3 regions of the Streptomyces griseochromogenes genome follow, and region 1 is predicted to be linked to each of the others. Evidence: riboswitches for the same ligand, from Rfam matches in the RefSeq annotation. Region 1 holds a riboswitch; each other region holds the start of a gene.
What was found. Region 1 has a riboswitch for cyclic di-AMP ahead of AVL59_RS19070 (C40 family peptidase). Riboswitches for the same ligand answer to the same signal wherever they lie in the genome.
Positions count from the first base shown of each region.

Region 2: linked by a shared signal. The riboswitch ahead of AVL59_RS03810 (transglycosylase SLT domain-containing protein) and the one ahead of AVL59_RS19070 (C40 family peptidase) in region 1 are both predicted to bind cyclic di-AMP.
Region 3: linked by a shared signal. The riboswitch ahead of AVL59_RS04735 (C40 family peptidase) and the one ahead of AVL59_RS19070 (C40 family peptidase) in region 1 are both predicted to bind cyclic di-AMP.

Region 1 is NZ_CP016279.1:4,481,162-4,491,320, reverse strand. It holds gene AVL59_RS19080 (hypothetical protein) at 1-922, opposite strand, end outside; gene AVL59_RS19075 (hypothetical protein) at 925-4,557, opposite strand; gene AVL59_RS19070 (C40 family peptidase) at 5,077-6,294, opposite strand; cyclic di-AMP (ydaO/yuaA leader) riboswitch at 6,303-6,473, opposite strand; gene AVL59_RS19065 (cyclase family protein) at 6,916-7,848, shown strand; gene AVL59_RS19060 (GMC oxidoreductase) at 8,125-9,711, shown strand; partial or broken gene AVL59_RS19055 (DUF2252 family protein) at 9,744-10,159, shown strand, end outside.
Region 2 is NZ_CP016279.1:803,438-813,596, reverse strand. It holds gene AVL59_RS03825 (ABC transporter ATP-binding protein) at 1-877, opposite strand, end outside; gene AVL59_RS03820 (LolA family protein) at 996-2,198, opposite strand; gene AVL59_RS03815 (polyprenyl synthetase family protein) at 2,457-3,467, opposite strand; cyclic di-AMP (ydaO/yuaA leader) riboswitch at 3,998-4,193, shown strand; gene AVL59_RS03810 (transglycosylase SLT domain-containing protein) at 4,197-4,685, shown strand; gene AVL59_RS03805 (HAD family hydrolase) at 4,721-5,533, opposite strand; gene AVL59_RS03800 (carboxymuconolactone decarboxylase family protein) at 5,469-6,059, opposite strand; gene AVL59_RS03795 (hypothetical protein) at 6,133-6,723, shown strand; gene AVL59_RS03790 (FAD-dependent oxidoreductase) at 6,741-7,943, opposite strand; gene AVL59_RS03785 (carboxylate--amine ligase) at 7,989-9,257, opposite strand; gene fahA (fumarylacetoacetase) at 9,507-10,159, shown strand, end outside.
Region 3 is NZ_CP016279.1:985,286-995,444, forward strand. It holds gene AVL59_RS04710 (ATP-binding protein) at 133-1,425, shown strand; gene AVL59_RS04715 (LuxR C-terminal-related transcriptional regulator) at 1,422-2,165, shown strand; gene AVL59_RS04720 (C40 family peptidase) at 2,185-3,249, opposite strand; gene AVL59_RS04725 (hypothetical protein) at 3,663-4,016, shown strand; gene AVL59_RS04730 (tellurite resistance/C4-dicarboxylate transporter family protein) at 4,020-4,988, opposite strand; gene AVL59_RS04735 (C40 family peptidase) at 5,062-6,105, opposite strand; cyclic di-AMP (ydaO/yuaA leader) riboswitch at 6,113-6,257, opposite strand; gene pcrA (DNA helicase PcrA) at 6,570-9,059, shown strand; gene AVL59_RS04745 (M23 family metallopeptidase) at 9,108-10,159, opposite strand, start outside.

The sequences.
Region 1 (10,159 bases):
CGGCGTCGGCGATCCTGTCGTCGAAGCGCACCCGGATCTTCGCCCCGTCGGTCACTCCGGCGGGCACCGCGAACCGCAGGTCGAGGACGAGACCGAAACGGCGCTGCAGTTCCGGATAGTCGCCCAGGAGGCCACAGGCCTCGTGGAAGTCGACCCGGTGCTCCGGCACCGCGGCGCGTGCGGTCGGCGCCTTGCCCCGGTCGTAGAACCGGGCCGCCTCGGCGAGCGGCAGGATCCGCCGGTCGGCACCGGTGTACACGGAGCTCGTACGGTCCATGTAGACCGGTGTGTGGTCGTCGGCCGCGCGGGGCGTGGAACCGCCGCCGTGCGCCTCCAGCGCGAGCCGCACCGCCTCATAGCCGGTGTTCGGATCGCGGCCGAGGTCCAGCACCCGCTCGGAGATCATGTCGACCAGCCGGTACAGCGCCGGGTGTTCCCAGCCGCGATGGTCGGTGGGCGGTTCCTCGCACAGCAACCGCTCCTGGCGGGCCCACTCCCGGCGGAGCCTGTTCCGCGTGGTGTCCACCGCGACCGCCTGGTAGACCCCGGTCACCTCGTCGTGCACGAGTCTGCCCGGATAGGAGCGCAGGGTGCGCCGTGGGGCTGTGCCGTCCGGCGAGGGCGGTGTCTTCGGCGGGCGGACGAAGGTGTCGCCCGGGAACAAGGTCGTCCACAGGACGGGGTCGGCGGCGGGGTAGCGGCCGGTCGGCCGCAGTTCCTTGACGATCGCGTTCTGCGGGGCGTCGAATTCCAGCCACAGCGAGGGCAGGAGGGCGGCGAGCCGCTGCGGCCAGCTCGCGAAGTACCCGGAGTCGCCGAGCCTGCCGATCTCGGTCAGACGTGGGCTGACCAGGACGGACACCCGCACGGTGTCTCCGTCGACCACACCGTCGGGCAGCACGGTCCACCGAATGCTGTCCATGATCAACCCACTTCCGCGAAGGCAGTGCAGTAGTCGAAGACCGGGTCGATGTGTGTACCGGTCGTGGGATCGACGTACGGCGACATGAGGTCGACGAACGACGGCGGGGCGATGGCCGCGCCCGCGCCCGCGAGCAACGCGGTGTGCGGCCCGCTGCCTGCGAACCTCTTCTCGCAGTGGATCGTCACCGATTCCTCGAAGAAGCCGATCTCGATGCTGATGGTGAGGGTGGCCCGGCCGACGGCGTAGCCGTCCTCGTAGCCCAGTTCCATGTAGAGCTCGATGGAGGCCGAGACGATGCCGAGGACATCGACCTCGCCGCGTGCCCTCAGATAGCCGACGAGTTTGACGCTCTTCTTGGCCAGGTCGAGGCGGAAGTAGATGCCCGCCATCACGGACAGGCTGCCGCTGGCCACCCCGAAGTCCATCGACACCGCGGCCCCGAACTCCAGAGCGGCGTCCAGGACGGCGATCTCCTGCGGAGTCAGCACGATCCCGAAGTAGCCCCCGCCGCCGAGCATCGAGACGGTCAGCCGGAAGGGTGCCTCGCGGCGGCAGAAGGAGAACCCGGCCTGCAGTGGGGTGTCGCCGATGAACGGCACCGAGATGCCGGCGTTCAGCGAGAGGTTCTCCAGGCTGAACACGCCGACGGCCGCATTGGGCAACTGCATCGAGTAGTTGGCGTGGATCCCGGCGCCGTCGACGGTGATGGCCGGCGGATCGCTGAAGCCGTCGAGTGGAATGAGGTTGCGCAGTGTCTGGACGAACTTCAGATGCCCGACGAAGTCGACACCGGTGAACTTCACCTCGACGTCGGGTTTCTGCCCGGCGCGCATGCTGAACCGGATCTGGTCGAAGTGCAGTACGACCGCCTCGAAGTGCGGAACCATGCGCAGCTCGAAGTTGCCCAGTGTGCAGGTGATGTCCGCGGCCTGCGGCTGCTCCGGGTGCAGCGAGCCGCGCAGGTCGGCGACGAGCGTCAGTTTGCCCACCGGCCAGAACACCGCGTCCTCCGCCCTGGTCGGTGTCGGTCCGCCGGGCGTCCACGCCTTGATGTCCGGCTGCCATTCCAGCCGGGAGTTGACGACATCGGGCAACTTGGCGCCGAGTGCGGCGAGTTCGACCGCCTTCTGCAACGCGAGCGCCTGTCCCACCGCCCTGTCCCAGGTGGCGACCTGTTCGGCGATGCGGCCGAGCAGCTGCCGGACGGCGACGTCCACCGCGGCGGGCAGCGCGCTGCGCAGCGCGGTGAGCGCGTCGGAGAACGCCGTGAAGGCGTTCTCCACCTCTTCGATGGTGGTGGGGTCGGGTGACTGTTCCAGTTGGCTGGTGATGAAGTCGACGAGCAGCTGCGCGAATGCCGCGGCGGCATCCGTCACCCGCACGACCGCATCGGCGATCTCCGGGAACTGTTCCTCGATCCCGGTCAGCAGATCGCGCAGCCCGCGCAGGTCGCCGAGAAATCCGGTGACCGCGTCGACCGTCGCGGTGAAGAAGTTCGGCGCTTTGAGGTTGTCCAGGCCGATCTCGCTCAGGATCTCGGTGAGCGGGAACATCCCGAACAGCCTGGCTCCGGCCAACTCCCCGAAATAGTCGAGGGGGTTGAACCTTCCCTGGGCGAGCTTGGCCCACTTGTCGGTGTCCGCCGCGTCGTCGGCGAACGGACGGGCGGGGGTCGCGGCGACCGGCCCGGTGAGCCGGGAGAGACCGGCGACCGGGAAGTTGGGCTGGGCCAGCGCTCCGGCGGTCTGCCCGCCGTCGCGGAAGGTCAGGTCGAAGGGCTCGGCCAGCTCGATGAACACCTGGCCCTTGTTCGCCTCGGAAAAGCCGTTCCGCACATAAGGGTCGGGGTAGAACACCGATCGTGCCTGGTCGCCGCCGTACCCGGTGCCGAACCGGCTCAACGCCGGGACCACGGCGCGTGCCCACCGTACGGTCGGCACGAAGCGGGGGTTGTCGGTGGGATCCAGGTCCAGAATGGACGGGGCGGTGGCCGCACCCCAGATCAGCTGCCCGGTGGACAGGGTCGTGTCGCCCGGCTTCCGGCTGGGCGCGTAGGCGACGTCCTGTCCCCGCACGTCCGCGACGACCCGGTCGACGCCCGCTCTGCCCGTGTCCGGTGGCTCCGGCGTCGGGTCCGACCCCAGGTCCTGGTAGTGCTGGACGACCTGCTGCACATCGGCCGCGTTCTCGTGCACCTTCTTGCCGAGGAAGGCCATGGGCGTGCGGAACTCGACCGCGCGGCCCTCCAGATCGATCATGCTCACCTGGAACTGGAACGGATCCTCGGTTGCGGTCACCGGGAAGAACGCGAGCCTGTCATGGGGTTCGCCGCCGGGGTCGGAAAGCCCCGGAATCGTCTGCGGGGTTTCGAGATCGGGTGTGACCGGGGTGATCAGCCGGACGCTGCCGAACGGGAACAGCCGGTGCAGCCGCTTCTGGTCCTCGTTCTCCTCCAGCCGCCCGTAACTGCGTACCGGCTCCCGCACCATGATGAAGAACCGTTGGTTGAGATAGGCGGCGCGGTCCGGCCGCCCGTGGTCGAACTTCCGCTCGGTGACCTTCACCAGGTCGGCCAGATGGCCGAACGGGAAGAGTCTGCCCCGGTACATGACCCGTACGTAATGGTCGCGGCCCAGCGCGGCACGGTGCCGCCACTCGGTGACGTCGAAACCGACGGGCGGCCGCTCCCACCTGCCGAGCGAGTCCAGCCAACCGCCCATCGCGGACAGCATCAGGTTGTCCACCTGCAGCGGCGCGGGCCGGAAGCCGTCCGGCAGATTGGTGTTGGAGCTGAGGTGCACCACCGAGGACCGGTCGTTTCCGTCCAAGGCCATGACGAATTCGCTGCCCCCGGCGGGCAGTGGGTGCGGGTCGGCGGGGTTGAAGCCCGGGTCGCGTGTCCACACCGCACGGGCCCGGGCGGCAAGCAGCCGGGTGTGCCAGAGCTCGATGCGATCGTCGGGATCCGGAGGCGCGGTGGCGTGCGTCCAGGAGGCCGTCTGCGGCGGTGACAGCAGGAGACGGTAGGGCAGTTCGATACCGGTCCGTGGATTCGCGGCGTCCGCGAGGGGGTTCTCCGGGCCGGGTCCGGGAGTGATGGTCCCTGGCGCGGCGGGGGTGGCCCTCGGCTCGACGGTTCTCGCTCCCGGTCCCACGGCTGTGGCGGGGAGGAGCCCGGCGAGCAGACCGGCGTCCGCCGGACCGTGCGGACCGTGCCGAGCGGTCAGTTCCGCCACGGTCCGGGCCAGGCGCAGCGCCTCGAAGGCATCGGCGGGCCGGCCGGCCTGGATCTGCCGGAGCCCGGCCGCCACGGCCGGTTCACGCGCGGCGTCCACCACGCGCGGCGGAAGCTTCCCCATCGCGGTGAGCAGCCCGGACTCGGTGTATTCGATGACGTCCCCGGCTCCCACGGCGAACACCAGCACGCTGTGGCCGCTGATGCGGGAGGCGACCGGCGGCGGCTTGTGCGGCTCGCTGCCGGATACCTGCGCCCCGGGCTCCGGCAGGCCCGGGCTCACCTCGAGGAAGGCCTGTTCGGTGACGTGCTGCGGTCCGAAGGTGACCACGAGATAGGCAGGTCGGTCCGGGTCCTGTCGGACCAGACGCCGCGCACCGAGCAGCGGTCGGTCCAAGCGCAGGCCCGGAAAGCCGAATTGAAGATCAAGCAGATCGATCGCCCGTAACAAACGGTACGGGCCTGGCGGTTGCGGCGCGCCCATGCGCTTCCCCCGTCACTGAGTCCCCGGGTCTTCCAGACACTGGTCAGGTGTCAGTAATGAGTGTTGCAGAAGCCGTTCGGGCATGTCGCAAAATGCGAAATCGGATCCGAGCATCCCGCCGGTGTACCGATTCTTCGTACGTGCGCTTCGATCGGCAGCACGTCATCTACGCGCCGGACGGGCCGATACTCCATACCATCCGATCCGTTCGAATTTCCCTTGAAATTGATCAGCCAGGGAATTTCCCGTGGCGGCGCACATTCCGGAAGGGAGGGCGCTTGGCCGCGCGGGGTGGGGTGAGAGGCGTGCGAGGTGGGCGCGCACACGCCTCCGCGCCGGTCGACCGCGATATGAGCGGTCGCGAACAGGCTCAGGCGCGCCGGCGGATCATTCGCCACGCCGGCGCGTCCGGCCTTTCATCGCCACCGGTCGTCAGGCCGGGCGGACCACACTGTGGATGATCGAGTCGCCGCCGTAGTAGATGGATTCCTCGCGGACGTAGGCGCCGGGCTTCGGGGCGTGGATCATCATGCCGTTGCCGATGTAGATGCCGACGTGGCTGATGTCGTCGTAGAAGAAGATGAGGTCGCCGGGCTGGGCGTTGGTCAGGGACACCGTCGTACCGACGTTCACCTGGTCGTAGGTCGTGCGCGGCAGGGAGACGCCGGCGGCCTTCCAGGCGGCCTGGGTGAGGCCCGAGCAGTCGTAGGAGCCGGGCCCGGTCGCGCCCCAGACGTACGGCTTGCCGATCTGCGCGCGGGCGAAGGCGAGAACCTTCGCGGCCTTGGCGGCGTAGGTGGAGTCCGACGAGGTGGAGGTGCCCGAACCCGAGGACGAACCGGACCCCGAGGAGGAGCCGGAGCCGGAGGACGAGCCCGAGGCCGAGCCGGAACTCGACGTCGAGCCCGAAGACGCGCTCCCCTGCTTCGCCGCCTGCGCGGCCGCGGCCTGCCGCTTGGCGAGCTCCGCCGCCTTCCGCGCCGCCGCCTCCTGCTTCTGCTTCTCGATCGCCGCGAGGCGCGCCTTCTCCTCCGCCGTGAGCTTGGACAGCAGCTCCCGCGCTGTGGACAGCTTCTTCTGGATGGTGGACTTGGCGGTCCGGAGGTCGTTCTGCGACCGAGTCAGCGTCGCGAGGCTCTTACCGGCCTCCTGCCGCGTCTTCAGGGTCGCGGACTGCTCGGTGACGAAGTCGTCGACGGCGCCCTTCTGGCGCGAGGTCAGCCGGCTCATCAGCTGCGACTGGTCGAAGTAGTCCTGCGGGGAGTCCGCGAGCAGGAAGGTCGCGGTGTCGGGCGCGGCGTCCCCGGTCCGGTACTGGGCCGCGGCGAACATCCCCAGTTCTTCCCGCGCCTTGTTGAGCTTGGCCGTGCGCTTGGCCAAGTCGTCGCGCAGGGTGTCGACGCGCTTACGCTCGTTCGCGGTCTTCTCGTTGGCCGCGTCGTACTTCTCGGTCGCCGACTCGGCCTGTCGGTACAGGTCGTCGACCTTCTTCTGAACCTCTTCGAGGCTCGGCTTGCCGTCGGCGGCGGGGGCGGCATCGGCGGTCTGGGACAGCAGGGCCACCGAGGTGAGAGCGGCCGTGGCGAGCACGGGGGTGCGTATGCCGACTACGCGCGTACCCGTCGGGCGCGACTTGCGGTGCGACGCCAAGGGAGGCGACTCCTTCCATGTTCCGCCTACCGAGTTAGCTGTCGGGTTCGGGCGGGTGGTTCGGAAGGGTTGCCCTACGACCCTTTCCCCGGAAGGGAGTTGGGCCGATTCACCCCAAGGTCGGTGGGTCCCCGGCTCCGGCTGCCGTACGGGCGCGCCGGACTCGGCGGAGGCCGCTCGGCCCGGCGACGTTCGCCGGTGGGGGTCGGGCGGCCTGGCGGGAACGCTAGCCAACTCGTGTGGCCCCTGTGAAGGCTGGTGGGCGATATGCCCGATACATTTTCGTGACCTTTTCCCGGCGGCGTCGTTGAGTGCAGTCAATCCGCCTCGATGCCGTATGAGTTGTCCTGAATTGCAACGCCTGTAATCGGGTCAGTATTCGTCCGGCCGGAGCTGCCCGCGGATGGCCACAAGTCGGCACGCCCTTCCCCGCCCTTTCAGGGGCGATTCCAGCAGTTCCGGGGCGGGAGGCGGGTCCCTCCTCCCGAGACCGTCGGCAAGCCGTCCGAAAAGTGTGGCTTCGCGAGGCAGGGCAGGGCCGAAGCGGGAAGCCGCAGCGTGGTGGTTCCGGCGCGGGCGACTCGGTGTGCGGGAATCCGGCTGCTGCCGGATGGTGGGGAGATGCGGACGTCCGATGCGATGAGCGAGGCCGATTTCCGGTCCCTGCACCGGCGGCTCAGGGACAAGGCGCCCGGCGGCCGCGCGGGCCGGGGCGCCCTGGAGACGATCACCGGGACGCAGGTGCTGGCGGCCGTCCGCGAGGTGCGGTCCGGACGTGCGGTGTCGCTCGCGGCCCCCGTGAACACGCGGATCGCACCGGACGACGCCGATCCGGCCGAGCACCGGCTGACCGCTCCGGCCAGTGGTCACCCTCGTGCGCGCGGCCTGGATTTCGCGCGCGATCGTTTCGCCATGAACATTCACGGCGACGTGGACTCCCACCTCGACGCGCTGTGCCATGTCATCTACGACGGCACACTGCACGGCGGCCTGCCGGCCGCGGACGTGCTCTCACCGGACGGCGCCGACGCCCTGTCCGTCGACCTGGCCCGCGACGGCATCGTCGGCCGTGGGGTTCTCCTGGACATTCCCCGGCTGCACGGCGTCCCTTGGCTCGAACCCGGGTCGCACGTGACCGCTGACGACCTCGCCGCCGCGGAGGCCGAGCAAGGGCTTCGAGTGGGCAGGGGCGACATTCTCCTCGTGCGGGTCGGCCACCGCCTGCGGCGCGAGGAACTCGGCCCCTGGGACGTGTCCGGCGCTCGTGCCGGGCTCCATCCGGGCGCCATGGAGTTCGTGGCGGAGCGGGAGGTGTCCGTGCTCGGAAGTGACGGCAACAACGACACGGCCCCCAGCGCCGTGCGGGAGGTCGGCTTCCCGGTGCATGTACTCGCTGTCCACGCGATGGGACTGCCGCTGCTCGACTATCTGCGGTTCGAGGACCTCGCACCGGTCTGCGCGCGGGAGGGCCGCTGGACGTTCCTCTGCGTGATCGCCCCGCTCCTGCTGCCCTCGGCCACCGGTTCCCCGGTCAATCCCCTCGCCATACTGTGACGGGTGACCCGCCTCGTACGGGTCCCCCGCGGGAAACGAGCTACCGGCGGTGACCCCGCGCGCACGTCCGTGCGCATGGGGTCCCCGGCTGTCGCCGGCCGGTGCGGTCGTCGACCGGAAACCGACCGCGCGCCGCCGCCCAGGCTCACCCGCACAGCCCGACTCGCCGGGCACAGCACCCGGAGATACGTTGGGGAACGGGGCCGGACGGTGGCTGGGGCTGACGTCTCCTTCACCCCAGAAGGACCGGACAAAGCTCCGAGGGTGGTGGCCGGCATGACCGAAGCGCAGCATTACGACGTCATTGTCATAGGCACAGGTGCGGGTGGTGGCACCATCGCCCACCGGCTGGCGGACACGGGAAAACGGATCCTTCTGCTCGAGCGCGGCGACTATCTGCCCCGTGAACGCGACAACTGGGACTCCACCGCGGTCTTCGTCAAAGGAAAGTACCGCGCTCCGGAGTTCTGGTTCGACAAGAACGGAAATCAATTTCCGCCCGAGGTCAATTACTACGTGGGCGGCAACACCAAGTTCTACGGAGCCGCGCTCTTCCGCATGCGACCGGAGGACTTCGGCGAGCTCCGGCACCACGACGGCATCTCGCCCGCCTGGCCGCTGCGCTACGAGGACTTCGAGCCCTACTACACCCAGGCCGAACATCTCTACCTCGTGCACGGCCGGCACGGCGAAGATCCCACCGAGGGTCCTACCAGCGCCCAGTACGCCTATCCGCCGGTCCAGCACGAGCCTCGCATCGAGCAGCTCAGCCACGACCTGGAGAAGCAGGGTCTGCACCCCTTCCACCTCCCGATCGGGGTGAATCTCACCCAGGACGAACGGGGCCGGGCCGTACACACCAGCGCCTGCATCCGCTGCGATCGCGTCGACGGCTTCCCCTGTCTGGTCGGCGCCAAGTCCGACGCCCAGGTCATCTGTGTCGACCCCGCCCTGCGCCACGCCAATGTCGAGATGATCACCCATGCGGACGTTCGGCGCCTAGAAACGGATACGACCGGCCGGAGTGTCACCAAGGTCGTCGCCACCGTGGGGGACGGAGACCCCTCCACCGTGGAGTTCGGCGCCGACATCGTGGTCGTGGCCTGCGGTGCCGTCAACTCCGCCGTCCTGCTGCTGCGTTCGGCCGATGACCGGCACCCCCAGGGGCTCGCCAACAGCTCGGACGTGGTGGGCCGGTACTACATGCGTCACAACAACATGGCCCTCATGGCCGTGTCCCGGGAACCGAACGACACCAAGTTCCAGAAGACTCTGGCACTGCACGACTGGTACCTGGGATCCGACGACTGGGACTACCCCTTGGGCGGGATCCAGATGCTCGGCAAGTCCGACTCCGAGCAGATCCACGGCGAAGCGCCCCGCTGGGCCGGGGCGGTCGCCCCGGACATGCCGTTCGAGGTGCTGGCCCACCACGCGGTCGATTTCTGGCTGTGCGGGGAGGACCTGCCGGTCGCGGAGAACCGTGTCACCCTGGACCGGGACGACGGGATCCACCTCGCCCTCGACGAGAAGAACAACATCGCCGGGCTGGAGCGCCTGCGGCACAAACTGCAGGGCATGCTCGAACACCTGGGCATGCACGAACACCATCTCCTGTCGCGGAGCCTCTACCTGCACAAGGGCATGCCCATCGGCGCCACGGCGCACCAGGCGGGCACGGTCCGCTTCGGCGGCGACCCCGCGAGCTCGGCCTTGGACGTCAACTGCAAGGCCCACGACCTCGACAACCTCTACGTCGTCGACACGAGCTTCTTCCCGAGCATCGGAGCGGTCAATCCCTCGCTGACGGCCATCGCCAACGCCCTGCGTGTCGGTGACCACATCGCGGAGCGACTGCGATGACCTCCCACCCACCGGCCGACGGCAGCACCCTGCCGGATCCACCACTGATCACACCGCTCCAGGACCTGCTTGCGAACGCCGAGCGCGGCGAGTTGGAGAAACAGATACGCCGACTGCTGGAGCAGTACCGGATCGTCGACGTGGCCCGCAAGGTGGTCGGAGTCGGGAATGTGGGCACCCGCTGCTGGATCGCGCTGCTGCTCGGCAGGGACGCCGAGGACCCGCTGTTCCCGCAGGCCAAGGAGGCCGACGCATCGGTGCCGACGCCCTTCGCCGGTGCGGGCCGCTTCCGGTCGCAGGGCGAGCGGGTGGTCTGTGGCCAGCGGCTCATGCGGACCACGAGTGACATCTTCCTGGGCTGGGAGCGGGTCGACGGCATCGACGGCATCGACGGCATCGACGGCATCGACGGCCGCCGACGGGACTTCTACGTCAGGCAGTTGCGCGC
Region 2 (10,159 bases), 3.7 Mb from region 1:
CGAGGTCCCGTTCGGGTGGCTCGCCGGTCACCCGGTCGCCGTCCGCCGTGACGTCCCCGACGCCCTGTTCCTTCAGCACCCGGGCCGCCTCGCCCGCATCCGGCGTGGTCACCACCAGCCGGCCGCGCGCGCCGGCCGCCAGGTCTGCGACCGCGCCCTGTGTGACCAGCCGGCCCTGTGTCATCACCGCCGCGTGCGTGCAGACCTGCTCGATCTCGTCGAGGAGGTGGGAGGAGAGGAAGACGGTCGTGCCGTCGGAGGCCAATTCCCGTATCAGGGCACGGATTTCGCGCATGCCCTGCGGGTCGAGGCCGTTGGTCGGCTCGTCCAGGACGAGCAGTCCGCGCGGCTGCAGCAGCGCCGCGGCCAGGCCCAGGCGCTGCTTCATGCCGAGTGAGTACGCCCTCGCCTTCTTGCCCGCGGCGGCCGCGAGGCCCACCCGGTCCAGGGCGGCGGCGACCCGGGCGCGCCGGGTGCGCGGGTCGGCGGTCGGGTCGGCGGCGTCGTAGCGCAGCAGGTTGTCCCGGCCGGAGAGGAAGCCGTACAGGGCCGGTCCCTCGATCAGCGCGCCGACCTGCGGGAGGACGACGCGGCCGGCCCGGGGCATGGGGTGGCCCAGCACCCGGGCCGTGCCCGAGGTCGGCTCGATCAGGCCCATCAGCATGCGGATGGTGGTGGTCTTGCCGGAGCCGTTCGGGCCGAGGAAGCCGAAGACGCTGCCCGCCGGGACGGTCAGATCGAGGCCGTCGACGGCGAGTTGTCCGCCGCGGTAGCGCTTGGTGAGACCGCGCGTGACGATGACGTGCGCCCCCGCGTCGCGCTCGTCCCGCTCCGCCGCGTCCCCCGAGTCCCGCTCCGTGGCGGACGGTTCGTCCATCGGTCCCTCGATTCGTCGTCCCAGGGGCCCCGGGTGCGCCCGAGGCGTGCCCAGGGTGCCCCCGACACCCACCCCGGGCCCCCTGGGCGCCCCCGGAGGCCCCGAGGGCCCCGGAGGGTTACTTCCCTTCGTTCGCCGCCTTCACGAGCGCGTCCTTGGTGACCGCGCCGGCGTACACCTTGCCGTCGTCGGTGATCAGGGCGTTGACCAGACGGGTGGAGAAGACCGTGCCCTTGCCGAACTTGCCGGAGGCCTTGTCGCCGAGCGAGCCGAGGAAGCCGCCGAAGGCGCCGCCCTCGGAGCCGGACGGCATGCCGCCCTTGGCGCCGGTGTCGAAGGTGGCGATGGACGTCCAGCCCTTGCCGAGCACGGTGGCCCCGTCCAGGCCCTTACCGAAGTCCTCGCCGGACGCCGGGGCGTGCTTCGGCGCCTTGGTGGACTCCTGCTTCTCCTCGGTGACCTTCGCACCCTTGGGCGGGGTGAAGTCGAAGGTGGAGGCCGCCGGCTTGGCGAAGGAGACCTGGGTGAAGCCCGCGTCGAGCACGGCGGCGCCGCCGCTCTTCGGCGTCAGGGTGAACTTCAGCGGCTGACCCGTCTTCGCGTCCACGGCGATGCTGATCGCGCCGACCGTGGTGCCGGACTGCCTGGGCTTGATCAGCAGCTTGTAGGCGTCGCGTCCGGCGACCTGCGCGGTGCCGTCGACGGTCACGGACGTGGTGTCGTCCACCGACTTCAGGGCCTCGTCGGCGAAATCCTTGGGCGTGGCCGGGGGCTCGGCCCGGTGCTCCTTGCCGGACTCGTGGGCGGTGGAGTGGTAGACCTCGTTGCTCTTGCTGTCGTAGCCCCACACGTTCTTGCCGCTGTGGATGATGCTGTACTCGGCGCCGCTCTCCAGCAGCGACAGCTTCTGCCGGTCCGGGCCGTCGGCTGCCACGCGCAGGGTGTGCGTGCCGGTGACCAACTCGGTGAGCTTGGACTTCGGGTCGGCCGAGGACCCGTCGCCGCCGCCCTGGGCCGCCCCCGAGGCCAGGCTGCTCTCCAGGCCGCCGAGGTTCGGCAGGCCGAGGTCGGTGCTGACCTTCACCGTGCCGGACACCTGCTGCACGTCGGACTTGGCGATCTTCTCTATGAGCTGCTGGGCGGTGATCCTGGGCAGGTCGGGGTCACCGGAATTGGCGAGCGCCGGGACCAGCCCGATCGTGGCGGCCGCCACCCCCACCACCGCGACCGGGACGGCGTACCGGGCGGCCTTGCGGCGTCCGGAGCGCAGGTCCTCGTCCGGCGCGGCGCCCGTTGCGTCGTCGGATTCGTACGGTGCCATGTGTGCCTTACCTCCGTCGTCGGCGGCGGCTGTCCTCACGCTGGTACACCTGAGCCGCCATTCTCACCCGAATCGGTGAGGAGTGGTGATTTCCGTGGTCTCCATCTGACCAAATCGGCCGTGCGGAAGCGTCAGACCTCGGGGCCAACTCCGTGTACACCTGCGGTATGACACGCAAGGGCGGTACCTCCCCCGACCCGTAGGGGTCGTGCGGGAGACACCGCCCTCACACTCGCGACATAAGGGGCGCCGCGGGCCCTAGCCGGCCCGGTGCACCACCGCGTCGCACAGCTCGATCAGCGCCGCCTTGGCGTCGCACTCCGGCAGCGGGACCAGCGCGGACCGGGCCTCCTCCGCGTAGCGGACGGTGTCCCGGCGGGCCTGCTCCAGGGCGGGGTGGGCGCGCAGGGCGGCGAGCGCCTCGGCGTGCCGGGTGTCGTCACTGAGGTCGGAGTCGAGCAGCTCGCACAGCGCGCGGTCCTCGGGCAGGCCGAGGCGGGCGGCCCGCTCGCGCAGCCGGAGCACGGGCAGCGTCGGGATCCCCTCGCGCAGGTCGGTTCCCGGGGTCTTGCCGGACTCGTGCGAGTCGGAGGCGATGTCCAGGACGTCGTCCGCGAGCTGGAAGGCGACCCCGAGCCGTTCGCCGTACTGGGTGAGCACGTCGACGACCGTCTCGTCGGCACCGGACATCATCGCGCCGAACCGGCACGAGACCGCCACCAGCGATCCCGTCTTGCCGCCGAGCACGTCCAGGTAGTGCTCGACCGGATCGCGGCCGTCCGAGGGACCCGCGGTCTCCAGGATCTGCCCGGTCACCAGCCGCTCGAACGCGAGGGCCTGCACCCGGACCGCCTCGGGGCCGAGGTCGGCGAGGATCTGGGAGGCGCGGGCGAAGAGGAAGTCGCCGGTGAGGACCGCGACGGAGTTGCCCCACCGGGTGTTGGCGCTGTCCACGCCGCGCCGCACGGACGCCTCGTCCATGACGTCGTCGTGGTACAGCGTGGCCAGATGGGTGAGCTCCACGACGACGGCCGACGGTACGATGCCGGGCGCGTCCGGGTCGCCGAACTGTGCCGCGAGCATCACGAGCAGCGGTCGGAACCGCTTCCCACCGGCCCGTACGAGGTGCTGCGCGGCCCCCGTGATGAACGGGACCTCGCTCTTGGCGGCTTCGAGCAAGCCTTCCTCGACAGCCGCCAATCCGGCCTGGACATCGGCTTCCAGAGCCTGGTCCCGCACGCTCAGCCCGAACGGCCCGACGACGGTCACGGGGGGTCTCCTGTCTGCTGGTGTCTGCTGGCGATTACACGGTTTGTCGATAGGTCGCTGCCATCACTCAAGTCAGCGTATCCGGTCCTCTTTCGATCACCGATAGCGCCTACCGGTCCGGCCCGGGCGGTACCGGACCAGGGCCGGTAAGTTCTTGATCATCTAATAAAAGCGGACATCTATTGACTTAACAGGAATCCGTCCGTTTTGTCGCGATCTGGGCCGTGAACGCATTACTCCTTTTGCATCATGGTCAGCGAATCTCCCGAATCCCCTATGTCTGATTTGCTACACTTTGCCATTTCGTGAATTGGGTCACTCCCCTCACACATCCGGCCATCCGGCGCCGACACGCTTCCCCCTTGCCCCATCGGCCAGTTGGGGATTGGCAACCGCAAAGGATCAACTGCCCCATACGGGGCAGATCAAGGTCAACTGGCGCGTTGTGTGAATCCACCACTTGTTCCGGACATGTGCCCTCGCATAGCTTCCGGGCCAGTCAGGCGGACGCCGAATCCTGCCGCGCCTGACACGACCCATCGACGAACTCATTCGTACGGCAGGAGCGGGGGACCCAGGTAAGCCGCCGGACCGGACGACACATGTGCAGACGCACATGTCGACACCGGAACGGCTAGGGGTGAAGTCGCGCCTCCCCGGGCGCGGCCGGGCACCTCCCCAGCCCGAACCCGACAGCTCACCTCGCAGGCGACGGAGAGGAACTTCGCCATGCCCGCTGCCGCTCAGCCCCGCCGCACCCGCACCACCGGCCTCGTCCGCAAGCTCACCGTCGTCGGCACCGGCGCCGCCGTGCTCACCCTCCCGCTCATCGGTGCGACCAGCGCCTCCGCCGCCACTCCCGCGTCCACCACGCCGTCCACCACGCTCGCCGGGTACCCGAACAACCTCGACGGCTGGATCCGCGAGTCGCTCGCGATCATGGCCGAGAAGCACATCCCGGGCACCTACAACGGCATCCACCGCAACGTCATGCGCGAGTCCTCGGGCAACCCGAGCGCCATCAACCTGTGGGACTCCAACGCGGCCAAGGGCATCCCGTCCAAGGGCCTGCTCCAGGTCATCGACCCGACGTTCAACACGTACCACGTGGCCGGAACGGCCTTCGACGTCTACGACCCGGTCGCGAACATCACGGCCGCCTGCAACTACGCGGCCGCGCGCTACGGGTCGATCGACAACGTCAACGGCGCCTACTGACGAGCGTCGGCGGCGGGCCCCTGCCGATATCCCGGTCAGTCGGTCGGGAACAGTCTTTCGAGGACGACGGCGATGCCGTCGTCCTCGTTCGACAGGGTGACCTCGTCGGCGACGGTCTTGAGTTCCGGGTGGGCGTTGGCCATGGCGACACCGTGCGCGGCCCAGTCGAACATGGGGATGTCGTTGGGCATGTCGCCGAAGGCGAGAGCCCGGCCGGCGGGGATCCCGAGGTGGTCGGCGGCCAGCGCCAGACCCGTCGCCTTCGTGACCCCGCACGGCTGGAGTTCCACGGTCCCCGGCCCCGACATCGTGACCGTCGCCAGCGAGCCGACCGCCGCGCGCGCGGTCGCCGCCAACTCGTCGTCGGACAGCGTGTGGTGGCGCAGCAGCACCTTGCTGATGGGCTCGCACCACAGGTCGTCGCGGCGGTCGACCCGCACGGCGGGCAGGGTCGGGTGCGGCATCAGATACCCCGGCTCGATCAGTGTGAGCCCGTCCACGCCGTCCTGGTCGACGGCCGCGTAGACCTGTCCCACCTCGGCCTCGATCTTGCCGAGCGCGGTCTCGGCGAGCTCCCGGTCCAGGCGCACCGACCACAGCAGGCGGTCGGCTCCGGCGTCGTAGACCTGCGCGCCCTGCCCGCACACCGCGAGGCCCGCGCAGCCGAGGTCCTCCAGGAGGGGCCGCACCCGGGGGGCCGGGCGGCCCGTCACCACCAGATGCCGGGCGCCGGCCCGTACCGCCCTCGCGAGCGCGGTGAGCGACCGGTCGGAGACGGTGTCGTCACCGCGCAGCAGTGTCCCGTCCAGGTCGGTGGCGATCAGTGCATATGCGGGGGGTGCGGCCATGATCAGAGAATACGGACAGCGCGCCCCCTCGACTCACCCTGGTGTTCCCGGACTTGTGTACTCCTCGGCCCCAAGTGGTGCCCGCAGAATCCCTGATGGTGGTGCTGAAGCGGTTGAACATGGTGGTGAGCGAGATGGTGAGGATCAGCGCCGAGAGCCGCGTCTCGTCGAAATGACCGGCCACTTCGTCCCACAGGGCGTCCGGTACCGGCAGCTCGGAGCGGTCTGCGAGCCGTGTCATCCGCCCGGCCGGCCGAAGCGCCGCACGTTCCACGTCGCTGAAGAAGGGCGCCTCGCGCCAGGCGCCGACGGCGGCGATCCGCTCCTCGCTCGCACCGGCCTTGCGCAGGTTCACCGTGTGGGCGTGCACACAGACGCTGCAGCCGTTGTTCTGGCCGGCCCGCAGCCCGACGATCTCCGCAGGCTCGCCGGGCACACCGCCCTCGCCGATGCCCTGCAGGAGCGTGCCGACGCCCTTCAGGGCGGTCGCGAGGACGTGCGCCGCGTTGGTCATCCGTGCCCGCATGAGGGTGCCTCGTGAGTGTCAGTGGTGCGCGTTAGGTTGCGTTCCCTGCACTGACGGAACGGGGGCGGATGTGGTGACGGACCGGCGCGAGAGTTTTCCGGCGCATCTCCTGGAGGCGGCGACGGGCGTCCTGGAGCGCTTCCCCGAGGAGGTGAGACCGGAGATCTACGCCCTGTCCTTCCGCATCTGGCGGGTGGACGACGACGACCGGCGTCCGTACGTGGCCATCGGCTACAACACCGAGACCCAGTACGAGCGGGAGAAACGCCACGGGGATCCCGGCGAGGCGCGCTGGAACTACGCGTGCTGGCTGCTGGACGGCTTCGAGATGCTCGGGAACGCGCCGAAGGACCCGGTCGGTGCCCGGCTGTACGTGGCGGAGGTCCAGGATCTCGGGCTGTGGTTCGAGGAGGACGAGCCCGGTGGCGACGATCAGGACATCCTCCGCGAACTGCTTCGGGAGCACTTCGCGGACGCCTGCGTCGAACTGGCCCGCCGGCTGCACGCGGACGGCCGGATCGAGAAGCTCTTCGGCCGCCCGCTGCCCGTCGTCGTCTTCGACATGTACTGCCCGGGCTGGGAGGTGGAGGCCACCGAGGCCGCCAACCCGCCCGAGCTGGTCGAGGAGTTCCTTCGGTGGCAGCGGGCGGCCGAGGAGGCGTAGGGGGCTTCTTCCGAGCCTCAGCCGTGTGCCGCGGCCAGATGCCGGGTCAGGCGCGGAGAGGCGAACTCGGTGCCGCAGACGAACCGCATCACCGGGCCGTAGGAGGACGCCGCCGGGAGGCCGGTGAAGTACAGGCCGGGCACGGAGGAGACGTAGCCGGCGCCGAGCCTCGGGGTGCCCCGGCTCACCGCGAGGCGGGTGCGCAGTTCATGGCCGAGGAAGTCCATCGCGGCGATGTTCACGCGGTAGCCGGTGGCCGCGATGACATGGTCGCCGCGCAGTTGCTCGGCGCGCCCGCCGTGTGTCCGCACGGTGAGCACCGGGCTGCCGTCCGGGGCGTCGGTGCCCAGCACCCGCTCGACCTCCTGGACTTGGACCCTGTCCTCGAAGCGGTCGCGCAGCCACCACGCGCCCAGCGGGCCGAGGACCCGGCGGACCAGGTAGTGGCGGGTCCGGGCGGGCAGGTAGCGGTACGGCTGGGGGTAGTAGCTGAGCGCCCACAGGGACCAGGCGCGGCCGAAGGGGGACTCGGGGCGGAACTTCGGCTGGCCCCAGGGCGGGGCGCCGAAGGCGACCCGGCCGCGGCCGCGCGAGACGACGCGCACCTGGGCTCCGGCCTCGGCGGCGAGCACCGCCGTCTCCAGCGCCGACTGGCCGGCGCCGACGACGATCAGCTCCTTGCCGGCGAAGCGGGCGAGGTCATGGTGCTGCGAGCTGTGGGAGACCGGACCGGTGGGCGCGGGTCCGTCGGCCGCCGCCGACGTCAGCTCGGCCGGAAGGTGGGCGAGTCCCGACAGACCGGTGGCGACCACGACCGCGCGGGCGGTGAACAACTCCCCCGAGTCCAGTTTGAGTTCGAATCCGCCGCTCGTGTCGCGGTCGACGGAGACCACGCGGACCTGCTCCAGGTCGGGCAGCAGCTTCTGCTGAAACCACTCGCCGTAGGCGATGAAGGTCTCCACCGGGATGATGTCCTCGTCGGTGACCAGCCGCCGGATGCCGGCCGCGTCGCAGTAGTCGGCGAGGGTGTGTCCGGGCTGCGGGCAGTGGAGGTTGGAGGCGGCCGGGGTCGACTTGAGGAGCATGCCCTCGGGCATGTGGTCGCGCCAGCTGACCATGGTGTCGCCGAAGACGCGGACGGGGATGCCGCGCGCCCGCAGATGGGCGGCGGTGGACAGGCCGAACGGCCCGGCCCCGATGACTGCAACCGGTCGAATCACGAAGTCCCTCCCCAGAGACACGGTGCGCCACCTTCGTGGCCTTGCCTACTTCGTGGCGGTGGTGCTGCTGCCGCGGCGGTTGGTCCGCCACAGCTGATACAGGTGCTTCGCGCCCGGGCGCACGAAGCGGGCGAGCATCGTGAGGAACGGCAGCGGATCGTCACCCGCGAGCCAGGCCAGCTCCGTCCCGCTCGGCTTCACCGGCGCGTGCGGCGTCGTATAGCCACTGCGGCGGTAGGCGAGGAGGGCGGGCAGGTCGATGTTCTCCACGACGTAGCGGTGGCCGGCGCGCTGTTCCCCCTCCGGAACGGGCCGGCCGGTCAGGTTCAGGTGCATGGCGCGGACGACGTCCACGCCCGACTCGTTCTCGAAGAGCCGGAACTGGGCGCCCATGCGCGGGTTGAAGTCGAGGAGTTTGTACTGTCCGTCGCGCCGGTCGAAGCGCAGGTCGAGGTCGATGACGCCGCTGAAGCCGATCTGTTTGATGAAACGCGCGGCGAGGTCGGCGAGTTCCGGGTTGTCGACGACGTACGCGTTCGCCGTCATGCCCGCGTGCGGCGGCCAGGAGCGGACCTTGACACCGGTGAAGAGCGCGAGCCGGGTGGAGTCGGCGTCGAAGCAGGCGTGCACGATCCAGTCCTCGGCCTCCTCCCTCGGCAAGTACTCCTGGAGGATCACTCCGGGCTGCTCGCCCCAGTCGCGGGCGAGGGTGAGCAGGCCCTCGCGGGTGGCGATCCTCGTGGTGCCGTTGACGGCGGGCCGCCTGCGCCGGACGAACGCCTCGCGGTTCTTGGCCACCACCGGGAAGCGGGCCGTGTCGGCGAAGGCGACGATCTCGTCGTACGACTCCGGGAACGCGGACGAGGGGCTCGCGATGCCGTGTTCCACGCACAGCTCGTGCAGGCCCTGCTTGCTGGCGAGCCGGCGGGGCAGTGCGGGGTCGACCGGCGGGAAGAGAAAGGAACCGGCCAGATCGCCTTGGTGCTCGGCTATCAGGACGGCGGCCTCCTCGTCCGTGGGGATCAGAACGGTCGGGCGGCCGATCCGGCGGCCGATGCGCAGCAGGCCCTCGACCAGGTGACCCGGCTCCTCGGCGCCGGTCGTCGGCCAGACGAAGGCCCGTTCGAGATAGCGGGAGGAGGCGGCGGGAGTGTAGGGATCCTCGGTGATGGCGTACATGGGGACGCCGAGGCGGCCCAGGCTGCGGATCGCGCCGACGCCGCCGTGATGCAGCGGGTAGTCGCCGAACTTGACGATCAGGCCCGGCACGTCACGGTCCGCCTCGAAAGGCACACTGACGGCGTTTTTGGCCACGGGTCCCCCCACGTGTCCCCCCTACGGACCGGACCCACCCCGTCCGTGTCCCCCAAAGGACGCTAAGCCGGAATTGCCGCCTCCCACAAGGCCTATTCGGACATTGCGAACTCTTTAGACATCAGTCGAGCAACCTTTCGGGCACACCTTGTGGCACTGCCCAAGACACGCGACTCGGCCGTAACGTGTGGCCTGACCACATGGAACGCATCGCCATGCATGGCCCGGATGAGAGCGAGGCAGCACCCCATGCCCCCCTTCGACGTCCCCGAGGGCGACCCCTTCGGCCCGCACAACCTTCCCTATGGCGTGTTCTCGCCCGCCGGCAGCACGGAGCGGAGGGTCGGTGTCCGGCTCGGTGACCACGTCCTCGACGCGGGCGCCGCGGCCGCCGCGCTCGGCTCGCCGTACGTCTCGCTGCTCGCGCAGCCCACTCTCAATCCCCTGCTGGCCGCCGGGCGCACGGCCTGGTCGGACGTACGGCGCGCGCTGACGGCCTGGGTGACGGTGCCCTCGCACCGGTCCGCGATCGAACCGCTGTTCCACCCCCTCTCGTCGGTGACCCTCCATCTGCCCTTCGAGGTCGCGGACTACGTCGACTTCTACGCCTCCGAGAACCACGCCCGGAACGTCGGCCAGATCTTCCGCCCGGACGCCGAGGACTCGCTGACCCCCAACTGGAAGCACCTGCCGATCGGCTACCACGGCCGCTCCGGCACGGTGGTGGTCTCCGACACCGACGTCGTACGGCCGTCCGGGCAGCGCAAGGGCCCCGGTGACCCCGCGCCCGTCTTCGGCCCGTCCATCCGCCTGGACATCGAGGCCGAGGTCGGTTTCGTGGTCGGCGTGCCCTCCGAGCAGGGCAGGCCGGTCGCGCTGGACGACTTCCGGGAGCACGTCTT
Region 3 (10,159 bases), 3.5 Mb from region 1:
GGGCGGGGAGATGTCCGAGCCCGGGTCGGCGGTGCATTTCGGACGGGTGAGGGGGCAGGTGAGGGAAGATCAGGGGAGACTAGGGGGCCGACCCTGATGCTCCGCACCCGCGGCCATGTGACCATCGATGGCATGCCGGAAGCCGCATCACTGCCACTCGACGACCCGCAGCCGCCGCGCAAGCTCTACCGCAGCAGCGACGGCCGCTGGCTCGGCGGAGTGGCGCGAGGCCTCGCCGGGCACCTCGGGCTGCCCGTGATCTGGGTGCGGCTCGCCTTCGTCGGCCTGTTCATGGCCAACGGACTCGGAGCGCTGCTGTACGCGGCCTTCTGGTTCTTCGTCCCGCTCGGCGTCGGCGGCGTCGGCGACCACAAGCCGCCGTCGCTGGTCGGCACCGAGACCTCGCCGGACGGCCGCCGAAGACTGGTGGCCCGCAAGCCGGACAGGGGCCAGATCGTCGCCCTGCTCCTCATGGTCATCGTGTCCATGGTCTTCGTGGGCAGCGTCAACCTGACCAACGCGGCGAAGGCGTACCTGGTGCCCTCCGTCCTGGTCGCGGCCGGTGTCGCCCTCGTCTGGCGCCAGGCCGACAACGCCCGCCGGGCCCGCTGGGTGGAGGTCGGCAGCCGTCGGCGCACCCTCAGCCTGCTGCGGGCGGGCGTCGGCGTCCTGCTGGTCACGGCCGGTGTTTCGGCCATGTTCGTCATGCAGGGCTCGGCCGCTCACCTCGGCGCGGTCCTCCAGGCCGCGCTCGCCGTCCTCGTCGGCATCACGCTTCTCGCCGGCCCCTACCTGGTCCGGATGACCCAGGACCTGTCCGAGGAGCGCCTGATGCGCATCCGCGCCCAGGAGCGCGCCGAGGTCGCCGCCCACGTCCACGACTCCGTGCTGCACACCCTCACCCTGATCCAGCGCAACGCCGACAACGCGAACGAGGTACGCCGCCTGGCCCGCGCCCAGGAGCGCGACCTGCGCACCTGGCTGTACAAGCCGGAGGGCACGGGCAAGGACGAGGCCGACGAGCCGGACACGGTCGCCGAGGCGGTGCGGCGCAACGCCGCCGAGGTCGAGGACAAGCACGGTGTGCCCATCGAGGTGGTCGTGGTCGGCGACTGCCCGCTCGACGAGCGGACCACGGCGCAGATGCAGGCCGCGCGTGAGGCGATGGTGAACGCCGCCAAGTACGGTGGCGAGGGCGGCGCCGTACAGGTCTATGCCGAAGTCGAGGGAAAGACGGTCTTCGTGTCCGTCCGCGACCGCGGCCCGGGCTTCGACCTCGATTCGATACCCGACGACCGCATGGGTGTCAGAGAATCGATCATCGGCCGCATGGAGCGCAACGGCGGCACGGCCCGGCTGCGGTCGGTGCCGGGCGGCGGCACGGAGGTCGAGCTGGAGATGGAGAGGGTGGAGAAGACGTCATGAGCGACGCGACGGAGGCGAACGGTACGGCGGGAGCGGCGGAGGCGGCCGGGTCCGGACCTGCCGCCGGCGGCCCGGGCGGGCGCCATGTGCGCGTGGTGCTCGTCGACGACCACCGCATGTTCCGCACCGGGGTCCAGGCCGAGATCGGGCAGACCGCCCAGACCGGCGTCGAGGTGGTCGGCGAGGCCGCGGACGTCGACCAGGCGGTCACGGTCATCACCGCTACCCGGCCCGAGGTGGTCCTGCTCGACGTGCACCTGCCGGGTGGCGGAGGGGGCGAAGTGCTGCGCCGGTGCGCGGCGTTGATGGCGGACACCGAGCAGCCCGTCCGCTTCCTCGCGCTGTCCGTGTCGGACGCCGCGGAGGACGTGATCGGCGTGATCCGCGGCGGCGCGCGCGGCTATGTCACCAAGACCATCACCGGCACCGACCTGGTCGACTCGATCTTCCGCGTCCAGGAGGGCGACGCCGTCTTCTCCCCGCGCCTGGCCGGGTTCGTCCTGGACGCCTTCGCGTCCACCGATGCCCCACCGGTCGACGAGGACCTGGACCGCCTCACCCAGCGGGAGCGAGAGGTGCTGCGGCTGATCGCCCGTGGCTACGCCTACAAGGAGATCGCCAAGCAGCTGTTCATCTCGGTGAAGACGGTCGAGTCCCATGTCTCGGCGGTGCTGCGCAAGCTCCAGCTGTCCAACCGCCATGAGCTGACCCGCTGGGCGACGGCCCGCCGCCTGGTCTGACCCGGCTCGGGCGGCGCCCTCACGCCACCCGGGTGGCCCCCGCGAACGGCATCAGGTCGACGGGGGCGAGCCGGACAGGTGCCGAGGGGTTGGGGGCGTGGATCATCTGGCCGTCGCCGACGTAGATGCCGACGTGGCTGATGCCCGCGTAGAAGAACACCAGGTCGCCGGGCTGGAGTTCCGAGCGGGAGACGCGTCGGCCCGCGTTGATCTGGGCGTAGGTGGTGCGCGGCAGGGAGATGCCGGCGGAGCGGTAGGCCGCCTGGGCCAGGCCCGAGCAGTCGAAGGCGTTCGGGCCGGTCGCGCCCCACACGTAGGGGCTGCCGAGCTTCTGGTAGGAGTAGGCGACGGCAGCCGCCGCCCGGGCGTCGGGGGCGGCGACGGACCCTGCCCGCTCCAGGCCGGCCCGGGCGTCCGGGGCCGACCGCGAAGCATGGCCCGAGGCCGTGCCGTCGCCGTTGACCTGCGCCCGCTCCGGCGCGCTGAGCCGTGCCAGCAGCCTGCGCGCCTGCGTCAGCTTCGCGGTGATGGTCTGCTTCTGCCGCTTCACCTCCGCCTGCCGCGCCCGCAGCGAATTCAGCTCGATACGGGCGGCGCCGCGCAACTGCTCGATCTCCCGCAGCTGTTCGCGCACCCGCGCCACAGCCCCGGCCTGGCGCTCACCGGCCCGTTCCGCGAGCGCTGCCCCGTCCAGATAGCGGTCCGGGTCGCTGGACAGCGCGAGCTGCCAGGCGGGGTCGATCGCGCCTTGGCGGTACTGCGCCGCCGCGAACGAACCCAGCGCGTTGCGGGCCGTGTTGAGCCTGTCCTGCTTGCGGGCTGTCTCGTCCCGCAGCGAGTTCAGCCGCCGCTCGGCCGTGTCCGCCTTCTCCTTCGCCCCGTTGTACTTCTCGGTGGCGGCCTCCGCCTCCTGGTACAGCTTGTCCACCTCGGTCTTCACCTGGGCCGGCGTCAGCTCCGGCTCGGCGTGACCCGTCCCCTCGAAGGCCGTCGCGCCCGCCGCGCCCGCCAGGGCGAGGGTCGCGGCCGTGCGGGCGGTGTTGCCGCCGAGCGAGCGCTGTCGGGGCTTGCGGTGCGCTGCCACCTGGACCGTCACGTCCTTCCGTAGGACCTCCGCGACCGAGTGGTCGGGGCGTCCGGCGGCGGCCCGCACAGGGGGATCGGGCCGCCGCGGGACCCTTCTCGGCGGTGATGGCCGACTGTCGCCCTGGCCCGAGCGGCGGTGGGGAGCCGGTCACCTGGAGGAGGACGCTAAGCCGGGCGGTGACGGTCAGGTAACGCACTGTGCGGAACTGGCTGTGACGGATCGGGTCGTGACGGTATGTGACCGTATTGCCGGGCTGGAGTCGTCGCCTTCACGCAGCGTGGTGACCGATGTGCGGAATGCGGAACACACGGGAGTCACGGAGTGCTATGGGGCGCATAAATGCAAGATCGGCGGGTGCCGTGGGGGCCGGTGACCGGAGCCTTCGGAGCACCTCATTAGGCTCCGGGCTCATGGACGTACTCATCCATCTCTTCGTCGGCCTGCACATCATCGGCATCGCCGCGCTGCTCGGCGGTTTCCTGTCCCAGATGAAGGCGATGGGCCAGGGCACGGCCCGCTTCGTCCCCGGGATGCTGCACGGGGCGCTCACCATGCTGGTCACCGGTGTCGCCCTCGTCGGCCTCAACCAGGCCGACGACCACCATGTCAACGTCCTCAAGATCGGCGTGAAGCTGGCCCTGCTGATCGTGATCCTCGGGCTGGTCTATGTGCAGCGCGACGAGGAGAAGGTGGACAAGCGCCTCTTCGGGCTGGTCGGTCTGCTGACCACCGCGAACATCTTCATCGCCGTGCTGTGGACGTGACGCTCAGCGCGCCCGGCCGATCCCGGCGCGCGCCGCGAGCGCCGCGCCGGCCGCGACCGTGAGCCACAGCGCCACCCCCACCCACACCAGCACCCGCCCCGGCCCCCTCAGCCACCCGGCTCCGAGGGCGGCCGCGACCGACAGCGTGGCCGCCGCCGTCATCCCGACCGGGAACGCCGTCGCCCAGCGCCGCATGTCGTAGCGCAGCCGCGGCCGGGCCACCTCGGCGGCCAGCAGCACCACGCACCAGGCCAGGCCCAGAACGAGCAGCGCGCCCGTCACGGTGCGCAGCACACCGCGGTCGTCGTCGTTCCACAGATACAGGCGCGGGCTGTCGGCCAGGAGCAGTCTCGCCCCGGCCAGCGCCGAGATGGCCAGAGCCCCGCCCGCGACCCACTGGTCCCCGGCCCCCTCGAAGATCTGTCGCGGGTCGAAGCGCGTCAGGGCGAAGCCGTAGAGCACCAGGCCCAGCCAGAACAGCACCAGTGCGGCGCGCGCGAGCCATGCCGTCCCGTCGGCCGCGGCCAGGGTGGCCGCCAGCACCGCGAGCCCCTGCGTCGCCACACAGCACAGGAACACCGTTCCGGGCATGCGCGGCCGCCAGCGCCGTACGGCGAGAAACAGCAGGCCCGGCCAGAGCAGCGCCGCCAGGACCAGCGACGCCTGCGCGAGATGCTGCCTGCCGAGCACCGAGAAACGGGTACCGATCACCGTCGTGGCCGCGACGGCGACGAGGGAGGCCGGGCTCTGCGCCTCGGCCATCCACCGCTCCCGCTGCGTCGCCAGCCGTACGACGAAGTCCGCGGCGAGCGCCACCCAGGCGACGCAAGCCAGCCACAGGAAGCCCCGGGAGACCGTCTCGGCGCCCGTCAGCTGCAGGCCCACCGAGACGATGCCGGTCGCCATGACGGCGGCTCCCGCCGTCGGCGGACGCCCCGCCCACCACGCACGCAGAGCCGAGATGCCGGGCATGCGCCCGATGCTAGGGAGCGGGGCAGTCCGCAGGAGGAGGGCACGCGCCCGTGGGGCTCGAAAAGAGCACCGGTCAGGCGGGCCGCACCACGCTGTGGATGATCGATTCGCCGCCGTGGTGGACGGACTCCTCGCGGACGTACGCGCCGGGCTTCGGGGCGTGGATCATCAGGCCGTCGCCGGTGCACAGGCCCACATGGCTGCTGTCGCCGTGGAAGAAGACCAGGTCACCGGGCCGGGCGTCGGCCAGGGGGACCGGTGTGCCCGTGCGGGCCTGGTCGTGGCCGGCGCGCGGGAGGCTGACGCCGGCGGCCTTCCAGGCGGCCTGGACCAGCCCGGAGCAGTCGTAGGAGCCGGGGCCGCTGGCACCGCACACGTACGGCTTGCCGATCTGGGCACGGGCGAAGGCGACCGCCTTGCCGGCCCGGGTGGCGTACGAGCCGGCGGATCCGGTGGACGGCGGAGCGGTCTCCTGCCGGGCCGGTACCCGCGGCTGCGCGGGCCCGGCCGCCTGCCGCGCGGCCTCCGCCCGGTTCCGCGGCTCGATCGCGGCCGGCCGAGCGTTCTCCTGGGCCGTCAGCCGGGACAGCAGCTCGCGTGCGGTGGCGAGCTTCTCCTGGACCCTCGCCTTGGCCGTCTTCACGTCGTACGGCGCCGCGGCCGGCGTCTCGGGGGCGGCGCCGGTCTTCCCCCGCTCGGCGGTGCCCTTCACACGCGTGGCCAGCCGGTTCATCACCCGCTGCGGGGCGAAGTGGTCCTGCGGAAACTCCGCGAGGAGGGCGGCCGTGTCCGTGGCGGCGCCCAACGAGACCAGTCCTTCACGGGCCTTGGCGAGCCGGCCCGGGCGCCGGGCACTCTCCTCGGCCGGGGCGTCCCGGCGCCCCTGCTGCCTGCCCGCCGGCTCCTCCTCCGCCGCCGGGTCCGCCCTGCGGTAGAACTCGTCGACCTTCTTCTCGATCTCTTCCAGGCTCGGCCGGCCGCCGAGGGCGGGGGCGGGGGCGGCCTCGGCCGTCGGGGCCAGGACGGCCACGGAGGTGAAGGCGGCGGTGGCGAGGGCCGGGGTGCGGACGGCCGGTCCGAGGGCTTTGCCGGGGCCCGGCTTGCGGTGCGACGCCAAGGGAGGCGACTCCTTCCAATGTGCCGCCTACCGGGTTAGCTGTCGGGTTCGGGCGGATGGTTCGGAAGGGTTGCCCTACGGCTTCGTCCCGGGCGGGAGTCGGCCGATTCACCCCAGGATCGGTGGGTCCCCGGCTCCGGCGGCCACGCGAAGGCGCACCGGACTCGGCGGAGGCCGCGCGGCCCGGCGAGGTTCGCCGGAAGGGGTCGTGCGGCCTGACGGCAACCTAGCCAACTCGTGTGACTCCTGTGAAGGTTGGTGCCTCATATGTCCGATACATTTCCGTGATCTGGCGGCTGTTTCATACAGGCGTGACAAGGCGGTTCCGCTGGGTGAGGGCCGATCGGCGCCCGGCGGTCGACGATCGGCCCTCCGCAGGCGTGTCCGATAGCGAACCCTGCCCGCCGGCCATGTTTCCGGGGCGGCGACCGGTTGTCGGTGCGGCGCCCTAGACTCGGAGAGCGATGAGCAGCCTCTTTGACGACAGCTTCCTGGCGGACCTCCAAGCCCCTCGCGGGCGCGAGGAGGAGCCCCCGCCGCCGCCCGAGGACGATCACGCTCCGGAGCCGGTTCCGGACGATCTGTTCGGCGGGAAGTTCGACGTGCCGCCGGACCGGGACGCGTACTACCGCGACGGCGCCCCGCGCCCCGCGATCGACGCGGCCGCCCTCCTGGAGGGGCTGAACGAGAACCAGCGCGCGGCGGTGGTCCACGCCGGCTCCCCCCTGCTCATCGTCGCCGGCGCCGGCTCCGGCAAGACCCGCGTGCTCACCCACCGCATCGCCCACCTGCTCGCCGAGCGGAACGTGCACCCGGGCCAGATCCTCGCGATCACCTTCACCAACAAGGCCGCGGGCGAGATGAAGGAGCGCGTCGAGAGTCTCGTCGGCCCGCGCGCGAACGCGATGTGGGTCATGACCTTCCACAGCGCGTGCGTACGGATCCTCAGGCGCGAGTCGAAGAGGCTCGGCTTCACGTCGAGCTTCTCCATCTACGACGCCGCCGACAGCAAGCGCCTGATGGCCCTGGTCTGCCGCGATCTGGACCTCGACCCCAAGCGCTTCCCGCCCAAGTCCTTCAGCGCCAAGATCAGCAACCTCAAGAACGAGCTGATCGACGAGGAGGACTTCGCCGCCCAGGCGAGCGACGGCTTCGAGAAGACCCTCGCCCAGGCCTACGCGCTCTATCAGTCGCGGCTGCGCGAGGCCAACGCGCTCGACTTCGACGACCTGATCATGACGACGGTCAACCTGCTGCGCGCCTTCCCGGACGTCGCCGAGCACTACCGCCGTCGCTTCCGGCACGTCCTGGTCGACGAGTACCAGGACACCAACCACGCCCAGTACGCGCTGGTGCGCGAACTGGTGGGCACCGGCGAGCATGCCCCCGAGGACGTCGGCGCGCCGCCGAACGAGCACGACCTCCCGCCCGCCGAACTGTGCGTCGTCGGTGACGCGGACCAGTCGATCTACGCCTTCCGCGGCGCGACGATCCGCAACATCCTCCAGTTCGAGGAGGACTACCCGGACGCGACGACGATCCTGCTGGAGCAGAACTACCGCTCCACGCAGACCATCCTGTCCGCCGCCAACGCGGTCATCGAGCGCAACGAGTCCCGCCGCCCGAAGAACCTGTGGACCAACGCCGGCCAGGGCGCGCGGATCACCGGCTACGTCGCAGACACCGAGCACGACGAGGCGCAGTTCGTCGCCGACGAGATAGACCGCCTCACGGACGCGGGCGACGCGAAGGCCGGTGACGTCGCCGTCTTCTACCGCACCAACGCCCAGTCCCGTGTCTTCGAAGAGGTCTTCATCCGCGTCGGCCTGCCCTACAAGGTCGTCGGCGGTGTCCGCTTCTACGAGCGCAAGGAGGTCCGGGACGTCCTGGCCTACCTGCGCGTCCTCGCCAACCCGGAGGACTCGGTGCCGCTGCGCCGCATCCTCAACGTCCCCAAGCGCGGCATCGGCGAGCGCGCCGAGGCCATGATCGACGCGCTCTCCCAGCGCGAGAAGATCAGCTTTCCGCAGGCCCTGAAGCGCGTGGACGAGGCGTACGGCATGGCCGCGCGGTCCACCAACGCGGTCAAGCGGTTCAACGCGCTGATGGAGGACCTGCGCACGATCGTGGAATCCGGCGCCGGACCGGCGACGGTCCTGGAGGCGGTGCTCGAACGCACCGGATACCTGGCCGAGTTGCAGGCCTCCACCGACCCGCAGGACGAGACCCGCATCGAGAACCTCCAGGAACTCGCGGCCGTTGCCCTGGAGTTCGAGCAGGAGCGCGGCGAGGGCGAGTCGGTGGCGCTGTCCGACTTCCTGGAGCAGGTCGCGCTGGTCGCCGACTCCGACCAGATCCCGGACGAGGAGGACGGCGACGGCGTCATCACCCTGATGACCCTGCACACCGCCAAGGGCCTGGAGTTCCCGGTCGTCTTCCTGACCGGTATGGAGGACGGCGTCTTCCCGCACATGCGCGCCCTCGGCCAGACCAAGGAGCTGGAGGAGGAGCGGCGTCTGGCGTACGTCGGCATCACGCGTGCGCGGGAGCGGCTGTACCTCACGCGGTCGGCGCTGCGCAGTGCCTGGGGCCAGCCGTCGTACAACCCGCCCTCCCGCTTCCTGGAGGAGATTCCGGCCGCCCATGTGGAGTGGAAGCGGACGGGAGCGACCGCACCGGTCTCCTCCGGGCCGGCCTCCGGGATCGCCGCCTCGCTCTCCTCGACCCGCTCGCGCTCGTCGGCGGCGGGTGCGAGCGGATTCGCCACGCGGCGGACCACGGAGAAGCCGGTGGTCGCCCTGGCCGTCGGGGACCGCGTCACCCACGACCAATTCGGCCTCGGCACGGTCGTCGCGGTCAAGGGCACGGGGGCGAACGCCGAGGCGACGATCGACTTCGGAGAAGCCAAGCCGAAGCGGCTGCTGCTGCGGTACGCGCCGGTGGAGAAGCTGTAGACGAAGTGAGCCCCGCCGGATCCGGCGGGGCTCACTGTCGGCACGGGCTCAGGTCGGGTCCAGGCCGTGGCTGCGCAGCCACGGCAGCGGGTCTATGGCCGCCCCGCCCGCCGGCCGAACCTCGAAGTGCAGGTGCGGGCCGGTGGAGTTGCCCGAGTTGCCGGAGTACGCGACCGGCTCGCCCGCCTTGACGGTCGTACCGGAGGCGACGCGGTAGCTGGAGAGGTGGCAGTACCAGGTCTCCGTGCCGTCCTTCGCCGTCACGATCAGCATGTTGCCGTAGGCGCTGTTCCACTTCGTGGTGACGGTGCCGTCGGTGGCGGACATCACCGTGGTGCCGTAGGCGACGGGGAAGTCGATGCCCGTGTGCACGGACATCCAGTTCACACCGGCCTGACCGAAGTACGCGCTGAGGCCCTTCTGTGTGACCGGCAGTACGAACTTGGGGCGCATTCGCTCCTTGAGCGCGGCCTCCGCGGCCGCCTTCTTCTTCTCCAGCGCCTGCTGCGTCTTGAGGTCGATACGGTCCTGCGTACGGCTCGCCCGGTCGGCGAAGTCGTCGGCGCCGGCGGAGAGGGTCCTGAGCTGGGAGTCCAGCTCGCTGTTGGCGACGGACGGTTTCACCGCATGCGCGTCCGAGGCGGAGGCGGTGGTGTCCTTGCCGTCGCCGCCGGTCAGGGTGCCCACGGAGGCGGCGGCGATTCCGGCGACCCCCATCACACAGGCCGAGGGCACCGCGACGGTCAGCAGCGCGGAGCGCTTGGGGGGCGTACGGCGCCGGGAACGCGCCGCGCTGCGGGAACCCGCGCGGGGCGCCACCGGAGTGGTCTCTTCCTGGTCCTCGAGCAGTGACGGTACGGCAGGCAGCTCGCCCGTGTCGCTCAACTCGCCGCCCCCGGCGGGGGCCTCGTCGAACCCGTCGTACTCGCCGAACCCGGCAGGGGAGGCGTTCTCGTACACCGTCTGCTCGAAGGCGGCGGTCGACCGCGCGTCGCCGACCTGCTCGAACGTCGCCGTGGCCTGCTGGTCGAACGGTTCGCCAAGCTGCTCGTGCGCCGCGGCCGAGCCGTCGGAGTTCCACTGCGTGGCGTCGTACACGC